Regions from separate parts of the Bacillus sp. LL01 genome, predicted to be linked through region 3. Evidence: riboswitches for the same ligand, from Rfam matches in the RefSeq annotation. Region 3 holds a riboswitch; each other region holds the start of a gene.
The links. A riboswitch is a leader RNA that binds a small molecule or an ion and turns the genes downstream of it on or off. The one in region 3 is predicted to bind S-adenosylmethionine.
Positions count from the first base shown of each region.

Region 1 (10,767 bases), on a different contig from region 3:
AGGTGGAGAAGAAGTTTATGGCTGCTTTGGAGAGGTTTGAGGCGGCAGGTTCTGTTGAAGAGCAGGAGAAAGCGATTCAAGAAATCAATGATGTCCGTAATCATTTAAGCACGGACTTCAATTTGGTGTATATTCGCCATTCAATCGATACAAATGATGAGTTCTACAAAGAGGAACAGGATTTTCTGGATGAGATCGAGCCTCTAACGAAGTCCTGGGATACCAAATTCTACAAAGCGCTCGTTAAGTCACCTTTCCGCAAGGAGCTGGAGGCGAAATGGGGAACACAGCTTTTCGCACTGGCAGAATGTGAATTGAAGACGTTTGATGACTCGATTATTGAAGACCTGCAACTTGAGAATAAACTGACGACCAAATACTCCAAACTGGTTGCTTCTGCAAAGATTGATTTCAACGGTGAAGAACTGACTCTCGCTCAATTGGATCCTTATACAGAGTCCGAAGACCGTGAAATCCGCAAGCAGGCAAGCGAAGCGAAATTCGGTTTCTTCCAGAAAAACCAAGAAGAATTCGATGAAATCTTCGATCAGCTTGTAAAAGTCCGTACCAAAATGGCGAAAAAGCTGGGCTATAAAAACTTCGTGGAGCTTGGCTATGCCCGTATGACACGTACCGATTATAATGCGGAAATGGTTGCAAAGTTCCGCAACCAAGTTAAAGAATTCATTGTCCCACTGGTAGCAAAACTTGCTGGAAGACAGCAGGAGCGTATTGGTGTCGATTCTCTGAAGTATTATGACGAAGGCTTTAAATTCAAAACTGGAAACGCAAAACCAAAGGGGACTCCAGAATGGATTATCGATAATGGAAAGCAGATGTATGAAGAGCTATCCGAAGAAACAAAGGAGTTCTTCCAATTCATGATTGATAAGAACCTAATGGACCTTGTGGCGAAAAAAGGGAAAGAAGCTGGGGGATACTGCACATATATTCCAACATACAAAACGCCTTATATTTTCTCGAACTTTAATGGTACAAGTGGTGATATTGACGTTCTTACTCACGAAGCGGGACATGCTTTCCAGGTGTATATGAGCCGTGATTTTGATGTGCCGGAGTATAACTGGCCTACTTATGAGGCGTGTGAGATCCACTCCATGAGCATGGAGTTCTTTACTTGGCCGTGGATGGAATTGTTTTTCAAGGAAGATACGGAGAAGTACAAGTTTTCACATTTGAGTGGATCAATTTCATTTCTTCCGTACGGAGTGGCAGTAGATGAATTTCAACACTTCGTGTACGACAACCCGGACGCCACTCCTGTGGAAAGGAACAAAGCATGGAGAGAAATTGAACAGAAATATATGCCTGGTCGTGATTTTGATGGGAATGCCTATTTGGAGGCTGGTGGGTTCTGGCAGCGTCAAGGCCATATCTACCGTACACCGTTCTATTATATCGACTACACATTGGCTCAAATTTGTGCTTTGCAATATTGGAAGCTCTCTCAAGAGAACCCCGAGTCAGCGTGGAACTCCTACCTGGAGCTTTGCAAACAGGGAGGAAGCAAGTCCTTTGTGGTCCTAGTGAAGTTTGCAGGTCTACGTTCTCCATTTGAAGACGGTTGCGTAGAGTCGGTTGTAGGGGAAATTGAATCTTACCTGAATGATGTAAATGATAAAGAATTATAAATACCTGAAGCTGTCGTTATTCCACGGCAGCTTTTATTTTGGCTTTTTCTTTCACTTTTTCCGCAAATTTTGTAGAATAGAGGGTACAGTATAACCAAAATAGGTGAATGCTACTCATTATATTTTTAGCAAAAAGCGGTAAGGTACATAGAGATTTTAATGAAGATACTATAATTAACATTTTTAGTATCAGAAAAGGAAGTGGCTATAGTGAAGACTAATGTTTTATTTTCCAATGTTTCAACTTTAAAAGTGTACGGAGAGTTTCCTCTTTCCGTTTCCAATATTTTTTCTGATTCTAGACAAGTGACTACAGATTCCGTTTTTGTCTGCATTAAAGGTTATACGGTGGATGGGCACCGCTACATTTCATCGGCGATTGAAAAAGGTGCAAGTGTCATCGTTGTGCAGGATCTCCCGGACCAAATGGATGAACGAGTGTGTTATGTACATGTAAGAGATACCGAACGTGCTTTGGGTCAGCTTGCAAATGTGTTCTTCGACTATCCTTCTACAAAACTGCGGATTATTGGTGTAACCGGAACGAACGGAAAGACGACAGTGTCAAGCGTCATCAATAATGTCATGAGAAAAGAAGGTTATAAAACCGGCCTAAGCGGTACGATCGAAATTGATATCGATGGAGAGAAATTCGAGAGCAAGAACACAACAAGCGATGTGCTAACGATGCAAAGGATGCTGAAGGATATGGTGGAAGCAGGCGTGACAGATGTGGTGATGGAAGTATCTTCCCATGGTCTGGTCCTAGGGCGACTTGCAGGGGTTGAGTTCCAGAACGGTGTATTCACAAACCTGACCCAGGACCACTTGGACTTCCATGGAACGATGGAGCATTATAAAAATGCGAAAGGCTTGCTCTTCTCCCAACTTGGACAGGATATGCGCAAGGATAAAGCAGCTATCCTGAATGCGGATGACGAAGCAACCGATGACTATACCACTATGACAAGTGCGAGAATCATCACGTATGGAATTAAGAATGAGGCGGACTTTAAAGCAAGGGATATCAAATTCTTTGAAAATAAGACAAGCTTTATACTTGAAACGAACTTTGGTGAATTTGAAATGGAAATTCCTTTCGTTGGCGAATTTAATGTGTATAATGTTCTATCTGTAATTTGTGTTCTATGGGATAAAGGAATGCCATTTGAAAGAATATTAAATCATCTAAGGGAAACACCTCCACCAAGCGGTCGCATGCAGACACTAAAGACAGGCGATAAGCGGAACGTCATTATTGACTATGCACATACGGAAGATGCAATCGGCAAGGTGTTGGACAGTATCCGCATGTTTTCCAATCATAAAATCATCTCTATTATCGGTACTGGTGGCGGAAGAGACAAAGATAAGCGACCGAAGATGGGAAGGATTGCTACCGAGAAATCTGAGTATGTCATTTTCACAACGGACAATCCATTAGATGAGCCGGGCGAGGAAATTGTACAAGGTATGGCAGCAGGCGCTATTCATGAAAACTTCGAATGCATTCCAGATCGTGAGCAGGCGATTATCCGTGCAGTGGAAGTTGCAGGAGAAGGGGATGTTATTCTCATCGCAGGCAAGGGACATGAAAATTACCAATTGATCGGAAAAGAATCTGTACCGTTTGATGAAAAAGAAATCACACTTAAAGCAATCAAAGCCTTTCCACTAACAGAAACCATTCCAACAACATAGAAAACTGGATATAGGCTGACTAGCTGATGCTCCCCTTTTAGCTAAGGAGGGTCTTCAGCTAGTCATCTTTTTTTGAAGAATAATAATTCTGTTGATTTCCGTTTCAGGCGCTTCGCATTCCTGCGGGCGGTCCGTAAGCCTCCTCATTCCGTTGGACGGCACTGAAAAACTGAAAACGAATTGTTATTAATGGTTTCTAGCTGTGGATTGGAGCAAATAGCGTAGATTCATGCAGGGGAGTAGCGACAATCTTGAGACCCCGCAGGGCGCAGCCCGAGGAGGCTCAAGGTCGCCCCGCGGAAAGCGAAGCTATTTGCGGAAATCCACAGCGGTGTTTACCCAAGAACTAAAATTCAGTACTTTTTCAGTGGCCTCCTCCGTTGCGGGGTCTTACCTGTCCCTTCCTCCCTTGGGAGTCTGCGCGCCTTCCACTACAATCAACTAGGTGGTTTCATTCACCGAAAGGAACAGCGGCGATTATACAAATATCTAATGATATCTTGTTTCAGTAGTACCGGTCGTTTTTTGCTCGGTTTTTCTTGGTTAATATAGTTGTTTCTTTGGAAGTAATATGTCGAATTGCATAGGGGATGTAAGTAAAATGGGGAAAAGGGTAGGGGTTATTTTGTTTATGCTATTGGTGTCAACAGGGTGTGCGAGTAATCCAACAGTCATCAACAATGTAACAGTAGATAGCGGTATAGAGAGTAACAATAAACTTGAGGATGATGAAGTATCTGAAAGTAATGAAGGGCTTGTTGAAGAGCACGAACTAGAGAAAAGGGAAGAAGAAAGAAAAGAACTTAAAGAGCTTGCCATAGAAGTAAATGGTCAAGTGTATGGTAATTCGTCGCAATTTTCCGAGTACGTTTCCGGAGTAAAAACAAGAATGGATACAGAGGATAAAGTTATAGCGCTTACTCTAGATGCCTGCGGTGGGGAAAATGGAAGCGGGTATGATGAAGAATTGATTACTTTCTTAATCGAAAATAATATAAAGGCTGATTTATTCGTTAATGCAAGGTGGATTGATGAACAATTCGAGACGTTTGTTGAATTGTCAAAAATGCCGTTATTCACGATTCAGAATCATGGTACGGAACATAAACCGTTATCCACTACTCCTCGCAGTGCGTGGGGAATAGCAAGCACTTCCACTCAATTCGAGATAATCGATGAAATAATGAATAATCAAATGAAAATCTTAGAAATAGCAGGTACGATCCCTCAATATTTCCGGTCCGGTACAGCCTTCTATGATGAAATATCCGTGCAAATTGCGGAGGATTTAGGGGTACAAGTAGTTAATTTTGATGTTATAGGAGACGGCGGGGCTACCTTTACCAAAGATGAAGTGGTGCAAGAAATGCTTACAGCACAACCGGGTTCCATCATCATCCTGCATATGAACCAACCGGCGAGTGAAACGGCAGAGGGAGTAAAAGAGGCAATTCTCACTTTGATTGAACAAGGCTTCAGCTTTGTCCATCTTCATGAATACGAGCTAGAATAATTACAGTTTTGTAACAAGTTACGGTAAAACACATATTGAATAGTATCAGGGTCACGATAAGTGTGGGAGGTAAGTTTCGTGACTTGTATGTTTCATGTGTTGTTTTCCTTTGTTCTGCTTTTCAATGTATCTGCCTGTCAGTCGAAGACAAAGGTGGAGAATACCAATTCGTTAATGGAAGAGAAAATTGTTCTTCAGGAAAAGGTTAACGGTATTGTTAAAGATGTAAATGAGGTCGACGAAGTGCTTAGATTATTCAACCTACAGGGTTTAACCAGATATAACTTGATTTTCATCGGGAATTCTCAAGACGAAAAGATGAAGTTCTATATCCCTGAATTTAAAAGTAGGGGATTCCGGCTTTATAGACGTGGTATAGGCTTAGACTTGAATAAAGAACTAGATGTTTAAGACTTGCTCTATCAGTTAAATTTTCTAACATATTCTACGTTTACTCATACAATAAAAAAAGGGGGAAGTTCAGAATATTTTATTGACTTATGTCCTTCACAGTTGCTATAATTGCAAAAAGCAAAACAAATACCATATAACTTAATAGCAACACTTCTTATTTAGAGTGGCGGAGGGACAGACCCAATGAAGCCCGGCAACCTGCAATGTATGTTTGAAAAGGTGCTAATTTCTGCAGATCTTGTATCTGAAAAATAAGAAGAGGGCTTATGACGATAACCTCTTCTTATGAAGGGGTTTTTATTATTTCTCAAGGAGGATTGTAAAAATTAGTTATATTTAGCCAATCTGATAAATAACGTAAATTAAATACTATTTTCAAGTTAACGTGTTACTCAACTAAATAACTCTTATCCAGAGTGACTGAGGGATCAGGCCCTATGAAGTCCGGCAACCTTCAAGAATCAACATTCTTGAGTTGGTGCTAAATCCTGCAGGCAGAGTAGCCTGAGAGATAAGAGGAGGAATTTCAACCTCTTCTTATGAAGGGGTTTTTATTTTTTGAGTCTGTAATACGTCGCTGTTGATTTCCGCACTGGGCTTCGCTTTCCGCGGGGCACTTGTGGAGCCTCCTCGGCAAGCCTATGGGGTCTCCACTAAGTGCTACCTCCCGCTGGAGTCTTCGCCCTGTGCTCCAATCAACAGCTAAGATTTCTATAATAATTTTAAGTAACATGTGATTTGACTTCGTCGTTTTAAAATTCTAAATTAAAAAATCGGAGGAATCTATAATGAGTAACCAAAATTATGAAGTAGAAACGTTATTACTACACGGTGGGCAAACACCAGACCCTACTACAGGTTCTCGAGCAGTTCCAATCTACCAAACAACTTCCTATGTGTTCGACAACACCGATCATGCCCAAAATCTATTCGCACTTAACGAATTCGGAAACATTTACACACGAATCATGAACCCGACAGTGGATGTGTTGGAGCAAAGGCTTGCCCTTTTGGAAGGCGGAGCGGCTGCCGTGGCTACGAGTTCCGGGATGTCCGCAATTGCTCTTGCCATTTTAAATATCGCTCATGCAGGTGATGAAATTGTTGCAGCGGAAAACCTGTATGGAGGAACGTATAATCTTTTTGCTGTCACCCTTCCGAAATACGGAATCAAAGTTAAATTTGTTGATGCGACAAATCCGGAGAACTTCCGAAACGCGATTACACCGAAAACAAAAGCTTTGTTCGGGGAGATCATCGGAAATCCGAGCCTGCGAGTACTTGATGTGGAGGCGGTAGCCAAGGTGGCACATGATAATTCGATTCCTCTTATCATAGACAATACATTTGCTTCCCCTTACCTTTGTAATCCAATTAAATGGGGGGCGGATATCGTCGTACACTCTGCTACCAAATGGATTGGTGGCCATGGAACGACAATCGGTGGGGTGGTAGTCGATGGAGGGAAATTCAACTGGGATCATCCTAATTTCCCTGGATTTACGGAGCCGGATGAAAGCTATAATGGCATCAAATACGCACAAACTTTTGGAAACTTGGCATTTGCAGTCAAACTCAGAGTACAACTTTTAAGAGACTTTGGTGCATGCCTAAGTCCACAGAATGCATTTCTACTATTACAGGGACTAGAAACCTTGCATTTAAGAGTGGAGAAGCATAATGAAAATGCCCTGGAACTGGCGAAATACTTGCAAGATCATCCTGCAGTGGAATGGGTTTCCTACCCTGGTCTTCCGGATCATCCGGCCCATCCGCTTGCCAGAAAATATCTTGGTGACGGAAATGGTTCAATTGTTAATTTTGGAATCAAAGGTGGAAGGGAAGCAGGCAGAAAAGCCATTGATAATGTTAAGCTTTGGTCGCACGTAGCAAATGTTGGGGATGCCAAATCACTTATCATCCACCCTGCGTCGACAACACATCAGCAGTTGACAGGTGACAATTTGAAAAAATCCGGAGTTACTGAGGACCTTATCCGTCTGTCTGTCGGCATTGAATCCCTACAGGATTTGAAAAAAGACCTAGATCAGGCATTATTCATTGCTACCGGAAAGTCAAAACATGCTGCAGTGAGTCAAAATATATAGAAAAGAGTGGGAAATGTGAGTTGTCAATCAGAACAAACCATTAATAAAGTGTCGATAGGTACACTCTTATTAGAAAATGGGGAGAAGCTCCCGGATGTAGAGATTGCCTACGAAAGGGTCGGTAAGCGGGATGGAGATGTGGTGGTCGTGTGCCATGCGCTTACCGGAAATCAGGAATCAGTAGGTACAGAAGGTTGCCCTGGCTGGTGGAGTACATTCATAGGACCTGACCTTTATATAGATACGAATAGATTTCAAGTGATTACGATGAATGTTCTTGGAGGAGGTAACGGGTCTACTGGCCCTACCAGTATCAATCCAAAAACCGGTGAAAAATATGGAGCGAATTTTCCAACGGTTACAATTAGAGACATGGTCCATTCTCAACACAAAGCATTAACAAGAATCGGCATCAAAAGTGTGAAAGCAATTATTGGAGGTTCACTCGGTGGAATGCAAGTGCTGGAATGGGGGGTGCTTTACCCAGAGTTTTCGGAGATTCTGGTTCCGTTGGCAGTCACTCCCTATTTTACCGACTATGCTCTTGCCTACAACTCTATCGGCAGACATGCAATCATCTCAGATCCAGCATGGGACAGCGGAAACTATCCGAATGGTGCCCATATAAAAGGATTGGAAATTGCCAGAATGGTTGGACTTGTGACCTATCGTTCGGAATCCTTATTCAACGACAGATTTAACAGGGAGAGAAAGGAAGGAAAAGGAATTGAATATCAAGTTGATTCTTATATGAAATATCAGGGAGAGAAATTTTCCCGGCGGTTTGATGCCAATAGCTATCTTGTTCTTCTTCAGGCAATGGACCAATTCGATATTGGCCATGAAAGAGGCGGCTGGCTAAATGCTCTGTCCAAGGTAGAAGCAAAGGTGTGTATGTTCAGCTTTACAGGGGACCTTCTCTACCCTCCACAACTTGCGAAGAATGCAATAGAGCAATTAAAAGAACTTAATAAAGAAGCAGAATTTATAGAAGTGGAAACGATATTCGGGCATGATGGCTTCCTGGTGGAATTTGAAAAATGGGGACAGCATGTTAAAAGCTTACTAGAGAAAAAGGAAGTGACACGATGTCTGGCATAAATGTGGCGTTACTGGGGTTTGGAACGGTAGGGAAAGGTGTCCGTCAATCCATCAATTCTCATCAGTCAAGGTTGGAACAGGTATTGGGTGAAAGAGTGAGGATTGTGGGAATATTAGTCAAGAACTTAGAGAAGCATAAGGAATCTCAAGAAGAAGGGGTCCTGCTGACTGACCGCTTCGAAGAAATTTTAGCATTGCCGGATTTGCATGTGGTCGTCGATGCCATAGTAGGCTGCGAACCAGGAAATACTTATCTGAAAAGAGCGATAAACAAAGGGTGCCATATTGTGACGGCTAATAAAGAGATGTTTGCACATCACGGGGAAGAGTTACTTGCATTGGCAAAGAAAAAAGGCGTAACGGTAGGATTTGAGGCAACGGTTGCGGGAGGTATCCCTGTTATACAAACCATCAGGCAACTGTTGCAAGTGAACCGGATCCAAAGGGTGGAAGCCATATTGAATGGAACATCAAATTTCATTTTGACCAAAATGAGAAAGGATGGGCATTCATTTGAAGACACCTTAAAATTGGCACAAGAAAATGGCTATGCTGAATCAGATCCGACAAATGATATTGAGGGGCATGATGCATATTACAAAGGATTGGTGCTTAGTCAACTTATCTATGGGCAAACACCTGATGAACAAACCTGTACTAGAAAAGGAATTACAAGTATTTCTGCCGATTATATTGATCGCGCGAATGAGCTTGGATTGCGATTCAGGCATATTGTGACTCTCTTCAAGGAAAAAGGAGAAATTCATTGTAAGGTAGAGCCGGCCTTGGTCACATCAGAGCATCCATTCTATCAGGTAGAGGGAGTACAGAACGGGGTATCCGTTGACACCGATCTTGTAGGAAATATCCAGCTGAATGGACCGGGGGCAGGTATGTTCCCAACGGCAAGTGCCATCCTTGAGGATATCATTCAGATAAACCGTCCAGTAGCGGAAGTTCCCGCCTACGTGGAATTCCATGATGAGAGACAGTCTCCTTCGAGATGGGTTCTTTTCAGCAACGAGGTTGATATTAAACTTCCTTATGATACAAAGGTGCTGGCACGTCCAACCTACAGCACGGTGGTTGTTGAAACTGGAAATATCGAAAGGGTCCTTATCGATAACCCGCTAATCACCTATTTTTCTCTAAAAGGTGATTACAGACACACACCTGAAAAAGTGACCATATAGAAAAAACGCTCTTCTTTCTAACCGGCTTGTCTCATATATATGTGACAAGCTGTTTTTATTTATGGAGGAAAGAAGAGGGTGGGGCAATCGTGAAACGCAGCTGGCTGAGTGCATGTCAAATTGGAGCGGTATATGTGGGAACCATAGTGGGAGCTGGATTTGCCACTGGCAAAGAGATTGTCCAGTTTTTCACACAATATGGCTGGATCGGTTTTTTTACTATTCTAATTAGCGGGTTTCTGTTTATTTGGCTAGGAACAAAGATGATGCTTATTTCAAAACGAATCAGAGCCAATTCCTATAAAGAATTTAATGAATATTTATTTGGTGTATCAGCAGGGACTGTAGTGAATATTTTCATGCTGATTATCCTGATATGTGTAGGAGCAGTCATGCTTTCCGGAGCAGGAGCGGTATTTGAGGAACAGCTTGGCTGGTCGTTTCAACTCGGTTTGCTTGTTACGGTAGTGCTTGCAGTGAGTGTTGTTCTGTTCGGAGTGAAAGGTTTGGTGGGGGTCAATTTGATTGTCGTTCCTGTGATGATTATTTTCAGCTTTATCATTGCCGGAAACGCTATATTGGAAAATGGCTTGTCCTTCATGAGCCTCAGCCCGGTAAGTACAGGTGTAAAGGGGTGGATTGCACCATTCATGTATGTAGCTTTCAACCTTGCAATGGCTCAGCCTGTGCTAGTACCTTTGGCAACTGAGGCAAAGGACGACTGGGTGATCAAGCGGGGAGGGTTTATTGGTGGGGCCGTTTTATGCTTCATATTGTTGACCTGCCACATTTCGATTGCTTCGCTTCCCAACTTTCAGGTCTTCGAAATTCCCATGGCGGAAGTAGTTAAAATGAGTATGCTTTCTTTTTTCGGAATTTATGTGTTTGTGATATACGGAGAGATTTTTACGTCGGTAGTTAGTGATATATTTGGGCTGCAAAGGCAGTTGGAAAGTATGTTGAAAGTATCAAGATATGTGATTACCGTTGTCCTAGTCAGTATCATCTATATGATCAGTCAAATCGGGTATGGCAGTTTGATTGAACATCTTTATCCGTTTTTCGGCTATGTTAGTATGGCGTTT
Region 1 covers NZ_LFEL01000003.1:121,976-132,742, forward strand. The annotation lists gene AB685_RS10160 (M3 family oligoendopeptidase) at 1-1,652, shown strand, start outside; gene AB685_RS10165 (UDP-N-acetylmuramoyl-L-alanyl-D-glutamate--2,6-diaminopimelate ligase) at 1,863-3,353, shown strand; gene AB685_RS10170 (polysaccharide deacetylase family protein) at 3,955-4,866, shown strand; gene AB685_RS10175 (hypothetical protein) at 4,945-5,277, shown strand; SAM riboswitch class I at 5,432-5,538, shown strand; SAM riboswitch class I at 5,685-5,798, shown strand; gene AB685_RS10180 (O-acetylhomoserine aminocarboxypropyltransferase/cysteine synthase family protein) at 6,069-7,388, shown strand; gene AB685_RS10185 (homoserine O-acetyltransferase) at 7,404-8,489, shown strand; gene AB685_RS10190 (homoserine dehydrogenase) at 8,477-9,682, shown strand; gene AB685_RS10195 (membrane protein) at 9,772-10,767, shown strand, end outside.
Region 1: linked by a shared signal. The riboswitch ahead of AB685_RS10180 (O-acetylhomoserine aminocarboxypropyltransferase/cysteine synthase family protein) and the one ahead of AB685_RS19340 (methionine biosynthesis PLP-dependent protein) in region 3 are both predicted to bind S-adenosylmethionine.

Region 2 (10,767 bases), on a different contig from region 3:
ACATCCTGTTCGGCCGGTTCTTTTTCGAAAAAAACATCCCAGGCCATATCATAATCCGTCATTTGCGGAACCGCGGTTTTAAAAGCGTGCGCAGTACCAACCAATGTTTCTTTTTCCTCTAATAAACTATTAAAGCTCGTACAACCTGCCAAAAGGCTCAGGCTCACACCACAAATTATTCCTTTTTTTAGCATAAGTAATAGTTTTCCCCTTTAGTTTGGTTTATGATGAAATAGGTAGATTTATGTAAATTCCTACTATTATTTTACACCTTTCTCCATTTAAGAAAAAGGTAGAAAAATAGAAATGTTTTTGAAACCTTTAGGAGAAATGACCCGTATATAATAGCGGAAGGAATTTTGGAAGGGAGATCAGGGTTCAAAGGGAGGATTGCACCTCAATACAACAGGAAAGGAAACGATGGCTTATGACGATGTTTGGAATGGATATGATGACCCTATATTTTTGGTGCCTCATCATCTTTGGCGGCTTGACGCTGATCTATGTTTTATTATCGGATGTGGTGGATGGGATATTTGACGTCATTCCAATTGATCCAGCTCTTATCTTTTCATTTTTTACAGTGTTTGGAGCAACAGGCTATCTGGTTGAAAAATACTCACCACTCTCCGGATTACTGGTATTGGCTATTGCCACCATCCTTGCACTTCTATTGGTCATTCTGCTTCATATCTTTGTTTTAGTACCGATTAAGTCTGCAGACTCCTCACTCGGATACACGGACGATGACCTGAAAGGCAAGCTTGCAAAAGTCATCATCTCAGTGCCAAAAGACGGATTTGGAGAAGTGGTACTGAGCATCGGAGGAAGCACCGTTTCGCGATCTGCACAGAGCTTCGAAAACGAGGAGATTCCCTACGATACAGAAGTCCTGATCATCGATGTCCAAATCGGAGTGGTCTCTGTCACTCCATACGAAAAGGTACTAGAAAACTATAATAAATAGGGGGAAGAGAAATGGGAATGGAATTATTGATTGTCATTGGTGCCGTCGTTGCACTGATTTTCGTCCTTATCGTTGTTTTCGTAGCACGCTACAAAACAGTCGGTCCAGACGAAGCGTTAATTATCACAGGTAGCTACCTGGGTGGAAAAAATGTCCACACAGACGAATCAGGCAACAAAATCAAGATTGTACGAGGTGGCGGGGCGTTCATCGTGCCGGTATTCCAACAATCCGAACCATTAAGCTTGCTATCTATCAAACTAGATGTTAAAACGCCGGAAGTTTACACAGAGCAGGGTGTACCGGTAATGGCGGACGGAACGGCGATCATCAAGATCGGCAACTCCATCGGCGACATCGCAACAGCTGCCGAGCAATTTTTAGGAAAAAGAAAAGAAGACCTGGAAAACGAAGCACGTGAAGTTCTTGAAGGTCACCTTCGTTCCATCCTAGGTTCCATGACAGTGGAAGAAATCTACAAAAACCGTGAAAAGTTCTCACAAGAAGTACAACGTGTGGCATCCCAGGATTTAGCGAAAATGGGATTGATCATTGTATCCTTCACGATCCGTGACATCCGTGACAGCAATGGATACTTAGAATCCCTTGGTAAACCACGTATCGCGCAAGTAAAGCGTGACGCAGACATTGCAACAGCTGAAGCAGACAAAGAAACGCGTATTAAGCGTGCAGAAGCGGCAAAAGACGCACAACGCGCCGAGATTGAGCGTGCGACTGAAATCGCGGAAGCGGAAAAAGAGAATCAAATGAAGGTTGCCGAGTACCGTCGCGAGCAGGATATTGCAAAAGCTCGTGCCGACCAGGCGTACCACCTAGAGGAAGCACGTGCGAAGCAGGAAGTAACCGAGCAGCAAATGCAAATCCAGATCATCGAGCGTCAGAAACAAATCGAGCTTGAGGAAAAAGAGATTCAGCGTCGTGAGCGTCAATACGACTCCGAGGTCAAGAAAAAGGCCGATGCAGACCGTTACTCTGTTGAGCAAGCAGCATCTGCCGATAAAATGAAGCAAATGGCTGAAGCGGATGCAAACAAGTACCGTATTGAAGCGATGGCAAAAGCGGAAGCGGAAAAAGTCCGTATCGACGGTATTGCGATTGCAGACGCACAAAGAGCGCAAGGGGAATCCGAAGCGGAAGTTATCCGCCTGAAAGGTCTTGCAGAAGCGGAAGCGAAAGAAAAAATCGCAGAAGCATTCGAACAGTTCGGTCAAGCGGCTATCTTGGACATGATCCTCAAAATGCTTCCTGAATACGCGAAGCAAGTTGCGGCTCCACTTGGCAACATCGACAAGATCACAGTAGTAGACACAGGCGGAAGCGGCGAAAACAGCGGCGCCAACAAGGTTACCGGCTACGCAACCAACCTGATGTCCACACTCCAGGAATCACTGAAAGCATCATCAGGCATTGATGTAAAAGAGCTTATCGAAAACTTCTCAGGCAAAGCGAACGTGCGCCACAGCATTGACAGCTTGACTAACGAAATCGCCACTTCGAAAAAAGGCGAAGAGAAGAAGACAGAAGAGTAATAAATAATATGGCCCCAGCTGTTGCTGCTACTTGCTTGAGTAGCGGTGGTGCAGTTGGGGCTTTTTTAAAATGAGAAGGCTGTTTTCGTAAACTTTGTTGCTTTTTCGTAATTATCAACTAACCGTTATATTCCTTACTGTCGTGCTCTTTTCCTGGGTGTACAGAGTAAACAACATGCCTATTTTAGAATAGATAAGCTGTAAAAAGTCCAATAGCCGACTTTTTACTAGTGAATAGCAACAATCTTTGAGAAAAGAGCCAATGAGAAAGAACGATAATTTTAATCTGAAGGCTGATAGGGTCCATGAGGACTGAGTAAGGGTGATTTTAGCGTTGCCGGGGTTCATAGAGGGTCAATGAGGAATGAGTATGGGTGATATTGGAGTTGCCGGGATTCATAGAGGATTAATGAGGAAAAGGTTAGTGTGATACCTGAGTTATAGGGATTCATTAATTAATGTGCCTATCTATACTCATTCAATCTCACCATTTCTCAAAATTTTCATTTTAATTGCATATTACATACAGAATAGGCTAATATGTTATCAGTAGTGGGTTAGCAGTTCACTACTTAGTGGTATTGGTAACTATAACTATCTTATCAAACAACATATAGAGCAGGACAAGACATAGATATAAAAGAGGGCTTAGTTAAATATAATTTTAGGATGATGGGAAATGAAAAGAGCTAGGGTAATATACAATCCGACATCTGGTCGTGAACTGTTCAAAAAGCACTTGCCAGAAGTATTGGTTAGATTAGAAAAGGCTGGTTATGAAGCTTCATGCCATGCTACAACAGGACATGGAGATGCAACGGAAGCGGCAAGGCTGGCCGTGGAGCGTAGATATGAACTTGTGGTTGCAGCAGGCGGAGACGGTACAATCAACGAAGTGGTCAACGGGCTGGCAGAACAGGACTACCGTCCGAAGCTTGGAGTTATCCCGGTTGGTACGACAAACGACTTTGCCAGAGCACTGGACCTTCCACGCGATGACATTTTAGGATGTGTCGATGTAATTGCAACAGGTGTCCCGATGCCTGTTGATATCGGAAAAGCGAATGACCAGTACTTCATGAACATTGCTGGTGGCGGAAAAATGACCGAGCTATCCTATGAAGTACCGATCAAGATGAAAACCATGATTGGGCAGCTTGCCTACTATCTTAAAGGGATCGAGATGCTTCCATCCATTCGTCCAACTAATGTAACGATAGAATACGATGGGAAAGTTTTTGAAGGGGAAATCATGCTGTTCCTCGTATCCTTATCCAATTCTGTTGGCGGTTTCGAAAAGCTTGCACCAGACTCCTGCATGAACGATGGCATGTTTGACCTGATCATTCTCAAAAAAGCAAATATCGCCGATTTTATCCGTATCGCCTCGATGGCACTGCGCGGCGACCATGTCAAAGATCCATTGGTCATCTATACAAAAGCAAACCGGGTAAAGGTGAACACGCAGGAAAAAATGCAGCTTAACCTTGACGGTGAATACGGAGGACTGCTTCCGGGCGAATTCGTCAACTTGTACCAGCATGTGGAAGTGATTGTAACCGAAAAGCGTAAAGAAGTGGAAATGGCTAAATGCCAATAAAATTGATAGCAATGGTGCCAGATCCTAAACATGGGAATCTGGCACCATTTTTTATTTTCCAGTAACGGAGACAAGGAAAAATATGTTAAGGTTTAAGGAGATAGTAGAGGGAGAGAGGGATGATGTTGACTTTTAACCGGTCGAATATGTTAAAGGTGATGGCAATATTTACAGGGTTTCTAGGAGGGGGAAGAATCATAAAAAAAACAATGGCTTTATTCTGTCTTTTGTTCCTGTTAACCGCATGCAATATGGTTACCCAAAAGGAAGCAGACCCTGAATTAGATATCTCCTCCCTTTCACTCGGAATGGGGGAAAACGAGTATGGGACGGTCCAGTATGTCCGCTACTCGATGATTCTTACATCTAGTGAAAATTTGAAAATTAACGAAAAAACGTTGGAGCCTTTACTTGCCGGCTGGATTGAAGAGCGTGTGCTCGACCATGAAATCGAACTGGCGGATGAGATCGGTGATGGCCAACTCAAGATGGAAGGAAAAGTGACGTTTGATTCCAATGGTCTAACGAAACGAGATATCATCACCTTTGAAAAGTTGGAGGATACCATCCAAGGAGTCGTGTTTGAAACAAGAGGCGGAAACATATATCAGGCAGTACTGATGAATGGCGAAACTAAGCTGAAAAAAATCGGAGACTGAGCTGAAGCGGACTAGGACCAATTTCCTAAAAATAAAAAAACTTAAAAAACAGTCAATTTCATTGTTGACAATTCATATACGTATGGTAGGATTAATTTTAACATTTAACAAAGCTCTTTTCTAAAAGTATGTGGCTATATGCCAATAAAAAGTCGGCAATAGGACTTTTTATAAGTTTATTTACTTACCAATTGGCAAGAAGCCATTTTGTAGAACCAGGAAAAGAGCACGACAACAATGAATATGTCGGCTTGCCTAAAAATACGAAAAGGCAACAAAGTTTACGAAAACAGCTTATAAAATGACAACTTAATTGACGCTTATCTAGAGCGGCTGAGGGACTGGCCCGTTGAAGCCCGGCAACCTGCGAACAGCAAGGTGCCAATTCCAGCAAAATGGATTCCCATTTTGGAAGATAAGGTGCAGCATACATACGATGCGCCTTTTCCTTAATGGGAGAGGCGTTTTTTATATAGGCTCTTTTCTCAAAGATTGTTGCAATTCACTAGTAAAAAGTCGGCTATTGGACTTTTTACTGCTTATCTACTCTAAAATACGCATGTAATTTAATCTAGATAAGCGGGAAAAGAGCACGACAGTAAGGGTTATAACGGTTGGTTGATAAATACGAAAAAGCAACAAAGTTTACGAAAACAGTCTTAATATAAATGCATTAAGAAACGGAGGCGAGCCAACTGGAACAGTCGGAATGGGAAGATGTCGTAACCCACTTGGAAAAAATGCTGCAAACAGTCAAATTTGGATCTATCACCCTGGTGGTACAGGATGGAAAAGTGATTCAAATAGAAAAAAATGAGAAGGTTCGCCTTCAGAAAAATAAATAGGCGCTGACCAGACAAACTGGAGGCGGTCTTTTTACATGATGCTCATCAAGCATGCACATGTAAAAGGGCTGCCTTTTCTCGTTGGAAAAGAAAGGAGCAGTAAGTGAATGGAACAGAAAATCACGTATGAAAACTGGAAGGAACTATCGGGTTCCTTTCCGATTGATGATGATACAAAGGGTGCAAAAGCCATGTTGCAATGGGCATATGGAAACTACTCCGATGACGAAATCATTTATGCCTCGAGTTTCGGAGCCGAGGCGGTGGTCCTGATCGATCTGATTCAGGAGGTAAGGCAGGATGCCCGGATTGTGTTCTTAGATACGGATCTCCATTTTCCAGAAACCTATAAGGTCATCGAGCAGATAGAAGCCAGATATCCAAAGCTCCAAATTGAAAAAAGGAAACCGGCCCTCACCTTGGAGGAGCAAGCGGAAGTGCATGGCACAGCCCTTTGGAAAAGAGATCCTAGCCGCTGCTGTCAGATCCGCAAGGTGGAACCGCTAAGAGAAGCGCTCACGCCAAAAAAGGCATGGATTTCCGGATTGAGAAGGGAGCAGTCGCCAACACGGGCCAACACTAACTTCCTGAATCGTGATGATAAATTCCAGAACATTAAAATCTGTCCGCTTATTCACTGGACATGGGAGGACGTCTGGCATCGCATCAGATCCAAAGGTCTTCCCTATAACGAACTCCATGACCACGGTTACCCAAGCATCGGCTGTTTTCCCTGTACGCAGGCAGTCGGAACGGACGGAGATTCCAGGGCCGGTCGTTGGGTGGGAAGTGGAAAGACGGAGTGCGGGCTGCATACAAACTAAAGTTGGTCATGTAATGAAGGAGGAAAAAGCATGCTAGTTACCATTGCCGTCATCGTTGGTCTTTTTTTCGCCATGAATATTGGTGCGAGCGGTGCGGCGGCATCCATGGGGATCGCCTATGGATCAGGAGTTGTCAAACGAAATCTGGCTTTGGTGTTATGCGGGATAGCAGTGTTTTTCGGGGCATGGCTGGGTGGAGGAGAGGTAGTCAAGACGATGGGGAGCGGCATTGTACCCCAGAGCACCTTTACCGTTGCTATTGCGCTTATCGTAATCGCATCCGCTGCTCTATCCTTATTTTTGGCCAATGTATTCGGCATCCCACTTTCCACAAGTGAAGTGACCGTTGGTGCCGTAGTGGGTGCCGGAATTGTTTATCAATCCTTGTTTGTCGGAAAGCTTGCCTGGATCGTTTCGTTCTGGTTGCTGACCCCGGTTATCGCTTTCCTGATGGCAATCGGTGCCACCTGGGTGCTGAAAAATAGAGTGATAGATCGTTGGGTAAAGTCGTCCCGGGCCGTTCCGGTATTATCTGTACTGGTCGTCGTCATGGGGGTGTTCGAGGCATTCTCGGCCGGGATGAACAATGTAGCCAATGCCGTTGGACCGCTTGTGGGAGCAGGCATCATGAGCACCGGACAGGGGATTCTCTGGGGAGGGCTGTTTGTCGCACTTGGAGCGCTGTTGCTCGGCTGGCGTGTCATGGAAACGAACGGCAAGAAAATAACGAAGCTGCGGCTAGAGGAAGGGTGCGTCATTTCAGGGACGGGAGCCGGAATAGTAACTGCGGCTTCGGTGTTCGGCATTCCGGTGCCACTGACGCAGATCACGACGTCTTCCATTATCGGTATCGGCTTTGTTAAACAGGGGCGATCCGTTTTGAAAAAGGACATTGTCGTGCAGCTACTAGTTGTGTGGGTGGTATCGCCGGTGTTATCAATGGTACTTTCCTACACACTGATTCAGCTGTTGATTGAGCAGAATGTGTATCCGGTTATTGCGATGCTGGGGGTATTGATTTCAGTGTTCGGGGTGAAGTTTTTGATGCAGCGTTCGGGCGGCGTTGGGACGGGGGCAGCGGCGGTGTCTACGGGCAGCGAGGATTAATTGAGGATTTTGGGGTGGTGGAGCTTGGCGGGGCGAAATGGGGGCGCACAGACCAAATGTCCGAAGTTTTGCCGAACTTGACCGAAGATTTCCTAAAGTTGACCGAAGTTTGCTCGAACTTGACCGAAGATTCTCTCAACTTGACCGAACCAATTTTCCAAATGACCGAACACCAAGTCTAATATGACCGAACCAATCAAATAGTTGACCGAACTGCATCTAATGTAGCGGTGAACTTGTCCGAACATAACCAAAGTTTGACCGAACGATTTTAAATCAATAAAAAAACTTAAATTTTCAACCAAAAATCCATCAAAAGAGAGGGAAAACAAATGACCTTACCAAAACCACACGGCGGCACACTTGTGCAGGCCTACCAACCAAACTATGACACGACAAACATAACAAAAGAAATCAAAATAGACGCCATCGCTCTAAGCGATCTCGAACTCATCGGAGTCGGGCTCTTCAGTCCGCTCACTGGATTCCTCACAAAATCCGACTACGAATCCGTCGTCGAAAACCTGCGACTCCAAAACGGCAACATATGGTCAGTGCCTGTCACCCTCCCAGTGACAAAGGAAGTGGCAAAAACTCTAACAGAAGGTGAAACCTACAAACTTACCTACCAGCAAACCACTTACGGAGTCATCACCGTCTCTGAATGGTACGAACCGGACCTCCAAAAAGAGGCACGTGAAGTCTACAAAACGGAAGAACTTGCACATCCGGGAGTCAAACGTCTATTCGAAAGAGGCGACATTTACGTTGCCGGGGAAGTGACGCTTACCCAAAAGACTAACAAAGGGGTGGCCCAGGATGTCTGGCTCGAACCAAAAGAAACCCGTGAACTTTTCGCACAAAAAGGCTGGAAAACCATCGTCGGCTTCCAAACGAGAAACCCTGTCCACCGCGCCCACGAATACATTCAGAAAGCGGCACTTGAAACGGTGGATGGGCTTTTCCTAAATCCGCTCGTGGGTGAAACGAAATCGGACGATATTCCAGCAGACGTCAGACTAAGAAGCTATCGGGTCCTGCTTGAAAACTATTATCCGAAAGACAGGGTCGAACTCGCTGTGTACCCAGCCGCCATGCGCTATGCCGGGCCGCGGGAGGCAATTTTTCACGCCATTGCCAGAAAGAACTTCGGCTGCACGCATTTCATTGTCGGCCGGGATCACGCAGGAGTTGGCGACTATTACGGGACCTATGACGCGCAGCATATTTTCCATCAATTCACAGAGGAGGAACTTGGCATCAAGCCGCTGTTTTTCGAACACAGCTTTTACTGCAACAAATGCGAGGGCATGGCCTCTGACAAGACCTGCCCGCATTCAAAGGAGGACAGGGTTATTTTATCAGGAACAAAAGTGAGGGAGTTGCTGCGAGCCGGGGAGCTGCCACCGTCCACCTTTAGCCGAAAAGAGGTCATTGAGGTTTTAATCGACGGACTACAACAACAGAAAACAGCAGCCGTATAAAGGAGGAAAACACAAATGACGAAAGCGACAAACATCACCTGGCATGAACAGACCATTACAAAAGAGGAGCGCCGTGTGCAGAATGGGCATGGTAGCTGTGTCCTCTGGTTCACCGGCCTATCCGGATCTGGTAAGTCGACCATCGCAAACGCAGTGTCCACGGAACTATACCGCCAGAGCATCAACGAGTATGTGCTTGATGGAGACAATGTCCGCCATGGACTCAACAAGGACCTCGGATTCACAGAAGCTGACCGCAACGAAAATATCCGCCGGATCGGGGAAGTGGCAAAGCTCTTTGTCGACAGTGGAAAGATTGTCACAACAGCATTTATCTCCCCCTTCCGAAACGACAGAGATCAGGTGAGGACGCTGTTCGAAGAGGGCGAGTTTATTGAAGTGTTTGTGGACTGTCCCTTGGAGGAGTGTGAGAAAAGAGATCCAAAAGAGCTATACAAAAAGGCAAGACGTGGGGAAATTAAGGACTTCACCGGCATCGATTCTCCTTACGAAAAGCCGAAACAACCGGAAATCACGATAGCATCCGGAAAACTGACGGTGGAGGAAGCCGTCACAACAATACTCCAATACTTAAGAGAGCAAAAAATTATCTAGAAGGGGGAAACGCTCATGGCATATGTGAAACACTGGGCAGATAATGAAAAGTTAAACAAAACGGAGAAAGCGAAACTGGAAAAGGATGGTCTCCGAATTCTCGATGACATCCCGCATTACGCAAAGAATGGATTCGATTCCATTCCTAAGGATCAGTGGGACCTTTTCAAATGGGCGGGACTTTACCTCCAGCGACCAAAAGAGGACGGCTATTTCATGATGAGGGTCAATGTCCCCTCCGGAATTCTCACAAAACCTCAGGTCGAAGCATTGGCAGCCATTGCCCGCGACTATGGACGTGGAGTATTCGATATCACAACACGGCAGGCCATTCAATTCCACTGGCTGGAAATCGAGCAGATACCAGACATTTTCAACCGCCTGGAAGCAGTTGGACTTTCAAGCGCAGGAGCGTGCGGGGACATCACCCGTACGATTGTCGGCAACCCGATTGCAGGGCTTGATCCCGACGAGCTATTCGACACTACAGGCATTGTAAAAGAGGTCTATGATTTCTTTCAGAAGAATGAGGACTTCTCTAACTTGCCACGAAAATACAAGATGTCGATCAGTGCCAATACGAAAAATGCATCCAACGCGGAAATCAACTGTGTTTCTTTTACACCAGCGACCAAAACGATTGATGGTGTTACAAAAAGTGGTTTTCACCTGAAAGTCGGCGGCGGGCTCTCCTCCAGGCCGTTCCTGGCAGAAACAATCGATGTGTTTGTGGAACCGGAAAGAACGCTCGAGGTCGCGATAGCCGTCACGACCATCTTCCGGGATTTTGGCTATCGGGAGAAACGCCATCTCGCCCGCCTGAAATTTTTGATCGCCGATTGGGGGCCAGAGAAGTTCAAGGAGAAGTTGCTTGAGCACACTGGTCCACTTCCTGAAAAAGGCGTAGAGCCAAAAGACGAATGGAACGCAGGCTACTTCTACGGCATTCATGACCAGAAGCAGGAGGGCCTGAAGTTCCTCGGTTTCAACGTACCGGTAGGACGCCTTGATGCAGAGGAAGTTTTCGAGCTTGCGAGAATATCAGAAGAATACGGAAACGGGGAGATCAGAACCTGTAACTCCCAGAATCTTATCATCCCAAATATTCCAGAGGAA
Region 2 covers NZ_LFEL01000006.1:202,858-213,624, reverse strand. The annotation lists gene AB685_RS18020 (M15 family metallopeptidase) at 1-194, opposite strand, end outside; gene AB685_RS18015 (hypothetical protein) at 428-967, shown strand; gene AB685_RS18010 (flotillin family protein) at 979-2,517, shown strand; gene AB685_RS18005 (diacylglycerol kinase) at 3,197-4,117, shown strand; gene AB685_RS18000 (hypothetical protein) at 4,237-4,776, shown strand; SAM riboswitch class I at 5,094-5,198, shown strand; gene AB685_RS30485 (YezD family protein) at 5,472-5,621, shown strand; gene AB685_RS17995 (phosphoadenylyl-sulfate reductase) at 5,729-6,445, shown strand; gene AB685_RS17990 (inorganic phosphate transporter) at 6,476-7,552, shown strand; gene AB685_RS31775 (hypothetical protein) at 7,645-7,857, opposite strand; gene sat (sulfate adenylyltransferase) at 7,885-9,036, shown strand; gene cysC (adenylyl-sulfate kinase) at 9,052-9,651, shown strand; gene AB685_RS17975 (ferredoxin--nitrite reductase) at 9,667-10,767, shown strand, end outside.
Region 2: linked by a shared signal. The riboswitch ahead of AB685_RS30485 (YezD family protein) and the one ahead of AB685_RS19340 (methionine biosynthesis PLP-dependent protein) in region 3 are both predicted to bind S-adenosylmethionine.

Region 3 (10,767 bases):
TGCAAAGCCGGAAAGCTTGGTGGCAAGGGACTGGGGCGTTTCATGGTAATGACCTTCCTCATCCGGCAAGCCGGCATTCGGATAGCAGCTGACCGCACTTTTGGACAGGTTGGAAAGCGTACGGATGTGATCCTGCATGAACTCAGGGCCTGTCGCACAGTTTAGCCCGACCGCAAGAGGCTTCATGTGCTCCACCGAAACGTAGAATGCATCAATAGCTTGCCCGGCAAGGGTGGTTCCCATCGGTTCGATGGTGCCGGAGATGATGATAGGAACAGTGACACCCGTTTTTTCAAAAGCACGCTGGATGCCAAGGAACGCGCATTTCACGTTCAGCAAGTCCTGGCTTGTCTCCACTAAAAGACAGTCGGAACCGCCATCTAACAAGCCGCGCGCCTGTTCCTCATAGGAGGAGGTCAATTCGTCAAATGTTGTTCCGCCTGTAACGCTCAGTGTCTTCGTTGTTGGACCAATGGAGCCTGCAACAAAGCGGGGCCACTCCGGGGTGGACACTTGTGCTGTTGCCCGTTTGGCGATTTCCGCTCCCAATCTATTGATCTCATAGGCTTTGTAACCTAGTTCATATTCATCAAGAACAAGATCGGTCCCGCCAAAAGTATTGGTCTCCACGATATCGGCACCTGCGTTCAAATATTCCACATGGATGCGTTCAATGACTTCGGGTACGGTGATATTCAAGTTTTCGTTACAGCCGTCGTATTCCTCGCCGCCAAAGTCATCGGGCGTGAGATTTGCTTGCTGCAGCATCGTTCCCATGGCGCCGTCCATGATCATTATTTTCTTTTGTAGTTGCTGTTCTAGTAATGTGATAGGTTTAGACATTTTGAACCCTCCTGGATGAATGGAACGGACCATATTTTTTTGCATAGGTGGCAAGCTCTACTGTTAGTTCATAGCGCATGAACGGTGTAATCAGGTAGATGCCATTGAATAGTTCAAGTGCCACATCAAGCAAACCCTTCGCAATGTTCAGCCCCTCAAGGCTTGCCTGTTGCGGGTCATTTTGGTGACGATTCATCGCCTCAAGCACCTGTGGAGTCAGCTTGATTCCCGGCACCTCATGGTGAAGGAAATTCGCATTCCTACTGCTGATCAACGGCATAATGCCAATGTAGATTGGAGCATCAATATGTTTGGTAGCATGATAGACTTCAAGTAATTTTTCCTCTGAAAAGACGGGCTGACTAATAAAGTAGTCTGCGCCTGCTTCTATTTTTTTCTCAAGACGTTCGACCGCCTTATCGATGACGCGGACGTTCGGGTTGAAGGCAGCTCCGACAGAGAAGTTGGTTTGTTCGCCTAGCTCTTTTCCGGAAAGGGAAACTCCTTGGTTGAACTGCTTGATCATATTGATCAGACCGAAAGATGTCACATCATAGACGGAGGAGGCGCCGGGAAAATCGCCAACCTTCGTCGGATCGCCGGTCACTGCCAGCACATCGTGAATGCCAAGCTGGTGCAGTCCCATCAGATGGGATTGCAGGCCAATTAGGTTGCGGTCGCGGCAGGTGATATGAATGAGCGGCCTCAAGCCGATATCTGATTTGACGATGGAGCCGAGGGCCGTATTGCAGACCCTTGGGGAGGCAAGGGAATTGTCCGCTAACGTGAGAGCATCGATGCCCGCATCCTTTAATGCCTGGGCGCCACTCATGAATTTCTCTGTGTTCAATTTGCGTGGAGGATCAAGCTCCACGATGATGGATTGCTCCTTTTTTGCCTTTTCAAAAATAGGTGTCGGCACGTTCTTCTTTTGCGAAGGGATGATAATTTTTCGTTCTTTTCGCTTGACCTGCTTCTCTTTTAAAGGAGCCACATCACGAAGCGCCTCGGAGAAAGCCTGGATATGAGCGGGCGTCGTCCCGCAACAGCCCCCTAGCAATCTCACGCCCTGGTCCCGAAAGGCCAATGCCGTTTCTTTAAAATATTCCGCGTCACTCTCGTACTCGAGCTTCCCATCGACATAGGAGGGAAGACTAGAATTCGGGTAGGCGGAAAGGTAGGCATGTTTTGGAATCGATACCTCCTCAAGCGTTGAAATCATATGATACGGGCCCAAGCGGCAATTCAGCCCGACAATATCAGCACCAAGTGATTCCAAACGGTTCAGGGCATCCGTGATATGCACGCGATTTTGTAAATGGCCGACCTCCTGCAGGGACACCTGAGCGATGATGGGCAGGTTCGTTTCTTTTCTGGCAATCTGGAGAACTGTCTCCAGCTCTTCAAGGTCATAGAAGGTTTCTAGTAGGATGCCGTCCACCCCTTCAAGCAGCAGGCAGTAGAGCTGCTCGCGGAAGGTGCGTTTGATTTCCTCAAGTGGGATGGCTTCAGGTTTAATGGCACGGATGCCGCCGATGGTACCGACCACATGGGCATCAGGGTGATCTGCCACCGCTTTTTTGGCTAGCCTGACCGCTGCGCTGTTTATCTCTTTCACCTGATCCTGCAGACCGTAGCGCTCCAGCTTATGGTAGTTCGCCGCATACGTGTTCGTCTGGATGAGGTTGGCACCCGCATTTAGATAAGCCTTATGGATGTTGTAGATCTGGCTCGGATGCGATAGATTCAGCTCTTCAAAGCAACAATCCGAGCCGAAGGAATAGAGGAGGGTCCCCATCGCGCCGTCTGCAATCAGTATTTTGTCTTGCTGTAAACTATCTAAGATTCCCATGATACACCCTCCGTTGTTCTTGGTTTGCGCTTCTTGTTGTAGCTATAAGTTGTAATGCCTGTTCAAAGTCTTCTATCAGATCATCCGCACTCTCTAGACCAACTGACAGGCGGAGCAGAGAGTTCGAGATGCCACGTTTCAGCCGTTCTGCTTCAGGCATAGCCGCATGGGACATTTTCGCCGGGAAGGAGAGAATCGATTCCACAGCCCCTAAGCTAACGGCAAACACAGGGATCTCCACCTGACCAACAAATTTCCGCAAGTCTTCCTCGCTATGCAGTTCAAATGAAAGTACAGCCCCAGGTCCTTGCGCTTGCCTGTGTTGTAGCGTGAAACCTGGATGTGTCGTCAGGCCTGGAAAATACACGTTCTTCACGGCAGGGTGCTTTTCTAAGTAACTTGCTATTTTATATGCTGATTTCTGAGACTGCTCAAGTCTTACGTGCAACGTTTTCAGTCCTCTTAAGACAAGCCATGCATCTTGAACACCTAGTACGGCCCCGAAGGAATTTTGTAAAAAGGCAAGCCGGTCGGCAAGGATCGGATCCTTTGCCACCGCAAGGCCTGCCACAACATCGCTGTGTCCGGAGAGGAACTTCGTTGCGCTGTGAAGGACAAGATCTGCTCCGAGATCAAGCGGCTTTTGTAAGGCTGGCGTTAGGAAGGTATTGTCCACGAACGTCCATGCTCCCGTTGATTTGGCTAGGGTGGAGATGGCCGTGATGTCCGTTACCTTCAACAGAGGATTCGATGGCGTTTCCACGTAAAAAAGCTTGGTGTTGGGCTGTATGGCTGCTTTCACTTTATCCAAATCAGTCATATCCACAAAAGAATGCTCCACACCGTAGCGGATCAGCACCTCTGATACCATCCGGTAGGTGCCTCCATACACGTCTTCTGAAATCAGTACGTGATCTCCTTGTGAGAGAAGGAGGAAAGCAGTCGAGATCGCCGCCATTCCGGATGAAAAGGCAAAGCCTCTCGTTCCTTCCTCCAAATTGGCGATCGTTTCTTCGAGGGCCTCCCTGGTCGGATTCGCAGAACGTCCATAATCATATTTGCCAAAGGAATCGATATCAGATTGATGGAAGGTGGAAGCATGCTGGATTGACACACTGACCGCACCATTGCTCTTGTCAAACTTATGGCGATTGTGCAACAGCTTCGTTTGAAAAGAATGGCTCACGATAGGACCTCCTTTTGGATGGAAGCGGCCTTGAGCGCCTCCTCTAAATCTCGGATCAAGTCTTCTGCGTCTTCAATGCCAACAGAAAAGCGCAAAAGCCTGTTGCATACACCGGTCTGGATGCGAATCTCTTCCGGTATGTCCGCATGTGTCTGGGTGGCTGGATACGTGACGAAGCTTTCCACACCGCCAAGGCTTTCGGCGAAAGTGATGAGGGTGAGATTCTGAAGCAACGGGTTTACCCACGCCTCGTCTTGTAAGCGGAAGGAGAGCATGCCTCCTCTTCCCGGATAAAGTACATCTGTGATGGCATCGTGCCGGCTAAGGTATTCCGCGATCCGCTTCGCATTCTTTTCATGCCGTTCCATGCGAAGGGATAGGGTTTTCATCCCGCGGATCAAGAGCCACGAGTCGAATGGACTAAGCACCGCTCCCGCTGCGTTATGATGAAGGGCAAGTGATTGACAAAGCTCTGCGCCTTTTGCCACAATGAGGCCTGCAAGTACATCATTATGCCCGCCAAGGTACTTGGTTGCACTATGAATGACAATGTCTGCGCCTAATCTAATGGGGTTTAATAGAACAGGAGTGTAGAAAGTATTGTCACAGATTAGAAGGATTCCGTGTGCTTTCGCAAGCTGGGAAACGGCTTCGAGATCTGTTTCTACCATCAGGGGATTTGTTGGAGTCTCCACAAAAATGGCCTTCGTCTGTGGAGTGATTGCGTCTTCGATTTGTGAAAGGTCGGTCGTATCCACATAGCTACAACACAGTCCCCATTTTTTATAGCCTTCTTCAAAAAGGCGGTACGTCCCGCCGTACAGATCTTTGCACACGATGAGGTGGTCACCGGATTTGAACAGGGAAAGGATTGTCAGGATTGCCGCCATGCCGGAGCTACAGGCAAACCCTTGGTCGCCGCTTTCCAGGTCCGCAATCGCTTTTTCCAACACATGGCGCGTGGGATTTCCGGTTCTAGTATAGTCATATCCTGTCGATTGTCCGATGCCCTCATGGCGATAGGCAGTGGAAAAATAAACAGGCGGATTCACGGTTCCAGTGGCAGTCTCTGATCTGTTTCCAATTTGCGCAAGCTTCGTTTCCGTTTTATACATGAATAGGCCTCCTATATGTGTAAGTGACGATTTCTTTTAGCCAGAGGGAAGGGGGATTCTGTCTCCCCCTGTTGCTTGAAGTGCAAGGTGTGAGACTCCTACGGGGGAGAAGCGACAATCTTGAGACCCCGCAAGGCATAGCCCGAGGAGGCTCAAGGTCGCCCCGTGGAAAGCGAACACCTGAAGCGGAAAGCAACAGGGGAGTTTTAGAGATACGAAACGGCTGAATAAAAAGAAAAAGCCTTCTATAAGAAGAAGACTTTTCCATTGAAAGTACATTCTTCTCATCTCTGTAAGCATCACAGCTCACTGGAATTAGCACCTTTTCAGCGTCCGTTTAATCGAGCGCTGCTGGTTGCTGAGGTGTCTTCGGGCCATTCCCTCAACCTCTCTGGATAAGAAAGTTCACTATTTAATTTTCTGAACAATTTAATTATTGTACTAATTTACAACAGGTGAGTGTGAAATGCAATGTTTTTTTCTGGATGAATTAATTTTATGCGGTGAAGGGATGGGGTAGAAGTTGTCGGGTTGGAATTTTTGTACTTACTAAATAGTTTCGCTCTTTATTGAAAATTTGCTTTGTATAGTGGATTTTACTTCTAATCCCTTCACAATAAAGCAATCCCTTCACTACTTCGTTCAATCCCTTCACAAAGAGTACCATTCCTAATAGATAGGAGGTCATTGATGAGCTTCAAAAATCTAATCCCGTCACAAGAGAAGATAATCCCTTCATAACAGGTAAAAATCCCTTCACATCTCCGAATAATCCCATCATAACGCAAAATAATCCCGTCACATGAAAAAAGGACAGTTTCGTCTCCTGACAAATTCGTTACTTTAATAACTGAAGAGGGAAAACATAAATATGTCATAAAATGGTCAATCCCTAAACAGGAAATTCCACCGAGCATGTTATATAATGTTAACCATATAGTTTGTGAAATTATTCACTAACTTTTACTGACTACAATAAAAATCCGATTTTCACTAACAACCAAAGCGAAAAGAGGGATTCAACTATATGACTGATTTAAAAACGATTGCCAAATCACATAGAGGCACAAGAATGACACTGATTTTAATCGCCCTCCTGACAGGAGCGACGGTCATCGGGCAAGCGTATTTCTTCGTCACCATCGTTGATCGCGTGTTCCTAAGGGGCCACACTTTCCAAGAAATCCTGCCTTTCCTTGGCGGGCTTCTAGCGGTATTGGCTGCAAGAGCGGCATTGACCTATTGGAGTGGGCTTACCGGCGTGAAGCTTGCGGCAAAAGTAAAACGCGAATTCAGAATTGCCCTGCTTCAGAAATTTTCCAACAGTCCGGTCCAAGCTTCCCTAAAAGGCCAATCTGGCCAAAAGGTAAGCGTCATGATGGATGCGGTGGATGAAATTGATCCGTACTTTAGCAGGTATGTGCCACAGGTCATCCAATCGAGCATCATCCCGATCATGATTTTGATTGCGGCATTCAGCCAGCATGTGAATACGGGACTGATAATCCTAGTTACAGCGCCTTTCATTCCCATATTTATGATTGTCGTTGGCTTAAAAACGAAAAAGAAATCCGAAGAGCAGATGGATAAACTGAACGCATTTTCCGGAACGTTCCTTGATACCTTGCAAGGACTGACGACGTTAAAACTTTTCGGTCGCTCGGCCAAGCAGCAGGAAACAATCGCAAAAAGCAGCTTAAGTTTCCGAGATGCGACGATGGAAGTGTTGAAGATTGCATTCCTTTCATCCTTGATGCTTGAATTCATTTCCATGCTTGCCATCGGGTTGATTGCGCTTGAAGTAGGCTTGCAGCTTGTTGTTTTTGAAAATGTCACGTTCTTTACAGCTTTTTTCGTACTGGTATTGGCCCCTGAGTTCTATTTGTATCTGAAGGAACTTGGGAGCGCCTTTCACACGGGGCGGGGAAGCATGGGAGCAGCGAAAAAAGTGACAGATGAGCTTGCAGAAGAGGAGTCTCCGATTGAATGGGGAGACGCTTCCCTTCCAACAGAAAACGGTCCGCCTTCTATCCAATTGAAAAATCTTGGCTTCCGCTATGGGGAACAAGGCTTTGCCGTAAATAATATCTCAGTGGATATTCCGCCATATACGCAGCTTGCCTTGATTGGACGAAGCGGTGCTGGAAAATCGACATTGCTTAACCTCATGGCAGGGTTGATTCGCCCGTCAGAAGGCGAAGTGTTGGTAGATGGAAAGCCGCTATTTGAATGTGAAGAAAAAGCATGGTTTGACCGTGTGAGCTATATCTCGCAGAATCCCTATCTTTTTTCTGGAACAATAGCAGATAATATCGCTATCGGTGGGAAAGCGGAAGCGACACAAGCAGAGATAAGAGACGCTGCGGAGAAAGCTGGAATTCTGCCGTTAATTGAATCTTTACCAAATGGTTTCCAAACGAAAATAGGAGAAGCTGGTAGGGGACTTTCTGGAGGTGAAAAGCAGCGATTAGCGTTGGCGCGTGCCTTTTTGAAAAAGCCGTCGGTTATCCTGTTTGATGAACCGACCACAGGGCTTGACCTACAGACGGAGCGAATATTGCAAGCATCTATGAGGGAGCTGGCCAAAACATCGACGGTCATCACCGTTGCCCACAGACTACACACAATTAAACAGGCAGACTCCATTCTGCTCTTAGAAGCCGGCAAGCTACTTGCCAAAGGAACACATGAGGAGCTGGTGGAAGCTGAACCGGCTTACCGTGAAATGGTGTCTGTCCAGCAAGGAGGGAACGCAGGATGAGAGAGTTAGCACATGTAGTGAAGCTAGTCATGTTGGAAAAGAAAGATATACTTCTTTCCATTTTGCTAGGATTCTCAGCAGGGATTACGGCTGTGGGGCTGTTTGCCTCCAGTGGTTTTCTCATTTCCAAAGCGGCCCTTGCTCCGCCGATCTATACCTTGACCGTGATGATTGCAGTGTTGAAGCTCTTCGGTTTTGCGAGGGCATTCAGCCGCTATGGGGAGAGACTATACTCGCATAGGGCGACCTTTACGATTTTAAGTAATCTTCGTGTTTCTTTTTATAAAAAAATAGAGCCGCTTGCGCCACAGATATTTCAGAAGTATCGCAGCGGCGATTTGCTTGCACGGATTGTGGGGGACGTGGAGAGCTTACAAAATTTCTTTCTGCGCGTGTTTTACCCACCGATTGTGCTGGTTCTTGTCTTTTTAAGTACGATATTCTTTATTACGTTTTTCTCTTTCTATTTAGCATTAGTGATATTCATCGGATTGATTTTGACAGGGTTTGTGGTACCGGCTATTTTTGCGGTTGGCCAACGTCGATTGCAAAATCGTGTCAGAGAAGAGAGAGGATCGCTTTCTACAGAAGTGACGGAACTATTTTACGGATTCCGCGATTTAAAAATTTGTCAGCAGCTGGAAGATAAGGAAAAACTGTTGGCTGATGCTGCAGAGTCTTATGTGGCGGAGCAGGAACGCGAGGGAATGCAGGCGATGTTCAATCAATCGGTGAACACGTTTATCACCTTGCTCGTTTCATGGACCTTGCTCGCAATTGGCGCATATTTGACCGTGGAAGGACAGTTTGAAGGGCTGTTCCTCGCGATGCTTGTGATGATTTCATTGACTGTGTTTGAAAATGCTGCGCCGATGGCTGTTTTCCCGAATCACTATGAGGACAGCAGGAGGGCGGCAGCTAGACTGGATGACGTGGTAGAAGGGGAATCGCCGCTTGTGGACGCGAAATCTGCGACAAGTGTGAGATTACCTGTGCGGCAGGCGTTTTCTTTTGAAATGAAGGACGTCAGTTTCCGTTTTCCGGGAGAATCCCGTATGACTTTGGACGGGGTGAATATCCTTCTAGCTGCAGGTTCCAAAACGGCAATTGTGGGTCCAAGCGGTTCCGGTAAATCTACGTTATTACAGTTGCTGCTGAAAATCTACGAGGTTGAAGAAGGGATTGTCTCGTTGGATGAGTGGGACTATTCTGCAGTGGACCAGGAGGACCTGTGGAGTGTGGCGAATGTCGTCCTGCAGGAAAATCACTTTTTCTACGGCACGATCAGGCAGAATCTTGCTCTTGCCAAGGATGGACTGAGCGATGAGGAGATGCTGGAGGCATTGGGCGCGGTGAAGCTCGACGGATTTTCCTTGGATGCTGAGGTACTGGAGAAAGGCGAGAACCTTTCAGGCGGGGAAAAGCAACGCCTTGCCATTGCCCGTGCATTGTTGAAGGCGGAACGTTTGTGGCTCTTGGATGAACCTACTTCCTCCGTAGATGCTGTAACGGAAGCAGCAATTTTTGAAGAGCTTTTTGAGAAAGCTGCTGATGATACTTTAGTACTTGTGAGTCACCGCCTGACCGGTTTGGAGAAGATGGATCAAATCATTGTCATGGAGAACGGGCGTGTCGTGGAAGCAGGGACATTTGATGAGTTGATGAGTATGCAAGGGTATTTTTATGAAATGAAAGAGATTGAGAAAAGTGTGTTTATGTAGGTGATTAGGCTTTGGCCGTCCGGCCGTCTGGGGATAGAGTGTGGTGGTCCCTGGGCGGCTTTTTGTTTTTAGTTTTGGTGGCGAGGGAGGGGGCAGAGTGAAATGTCCGAAGTTTTGGCGATCTTGACCGAAGATTTCGAAAAGTTGACCGAAGAATTTGGAAACTTGTCCGAAGTTTTGAGCTACTTGACCGAACGCATTTTTCAAATGTCCAAACGACCCTAATCTTTGTCCGAACATACCCTTGTAAATGTCCGAACCAACGCAAGAGTTGTCCGAATGCTTTTTCACAAGCTCAAAATGCATCATTTTCCGATTGAATTTCTGCAAAATCAACGAGGAAGCAAAAGTTCAAAAGACCAATTTGCTAGGCTCTTTTCTCGAAGGTTGTTGCTATTCACTTGTAAAAAGTCGGCATTTGGGACTTTTTACTGCTTATCTTTTCTAAAATTAGCATGCAAGCTATCCTGTACAGCCGGGAAAAGAGCACGACAGAAAGAAATATTACGGTTGGTTTATAAATACGAAAAAGCAACAAAGTTTACGAAAACAGCTAATTTGCTAAAACCCTTTTCAAGAAACACTCATCTCCGCCTCCTGGGAGTCATAACGTCCCCCCAAAAAAATGAGTCCCCAATCTCACAAAAAAAGCAGCCCCGTCAAAGGGCCGCCCTCAAAAAAGCTATTAATCATCCCACTCCACATACAATACTTTCCCGGTAATCGCGTCAACATAGACCGTTACCTCATCGTCGTCACCGTTTTGAGCAGTCTCAATTTCCACTTCATAAACAAGCTTGCCGTTATCGCGCTCTAGCTCAATATCATCCAGTTTGCCGGATACTTCCTTCAACGCGATTTCCTTTGCTTCCGCAATGGAGATCACCGCCTCATTCGCTCCAGCGTTATCTGAACTTCCGTTTCCACCAGCAGTAGAAGTCGCTGCCTTTTCACGCTTCTTCCCGTCACGCTCATCTCTTTCTTCCTTGATGATTTCGCCATTCGATGCATCCACTTTGAATTCGAATTCATACTCATCGTTCTTTACTTCGATTTCATAGACAAGGCGTCCATTTTCGCGGTCCTTTTCTGCTTCCGTCACTACGCCGTTTTCCACTTTTGCCAACACAATATTGGATGCCTCTGCTAATGTGACACCAGTCTTTTCGTCAGACGGAGTGGCAACCTGGACCTGCTTCAAGTTCTCCTTGGTGTCCTCGTTCTTTAACGCTTCCGCTCCAACACTGATGCCTCCGATAAGTACGGCTCCTGCCATTACTGCTGTGAAT
Region 3 covers NZ_LFEL01000008.1:52,865-63,631, reverse strand. The annotation lists gene metH (methionine synthase) at 1-843, opposite strand, end outside; gene AB685_RS19350 (bifunctional homocysteine S-methyltransferase/methylenetetrahydrofolate reductase) at 836-2,695, opposite strand; gene metC (cystathionine beta-lyase) at 2,679-3,881, opposite strand; gene AB685_RS19340 (methionine biosynthesis PLP-dependent protein) at 3,878-4,996, opposite strand; SAM riboswitch class I at 5,278-5,398, opposite strand; gene cydD (thiol reductant ABC exporter subunit CydD) at 6,024-7,757, shown strand; gene cydC (thiol reductant ABC exporter subunit CydC) at 7,754-9,478, shown strand; gene AB685_RS32415 (hypothetical protein) at 9,581-9,703, shown strand; gene AB685_RS19325 (PepSY domain-containing protein) at 10,164-10,767, opposite strand, start outside.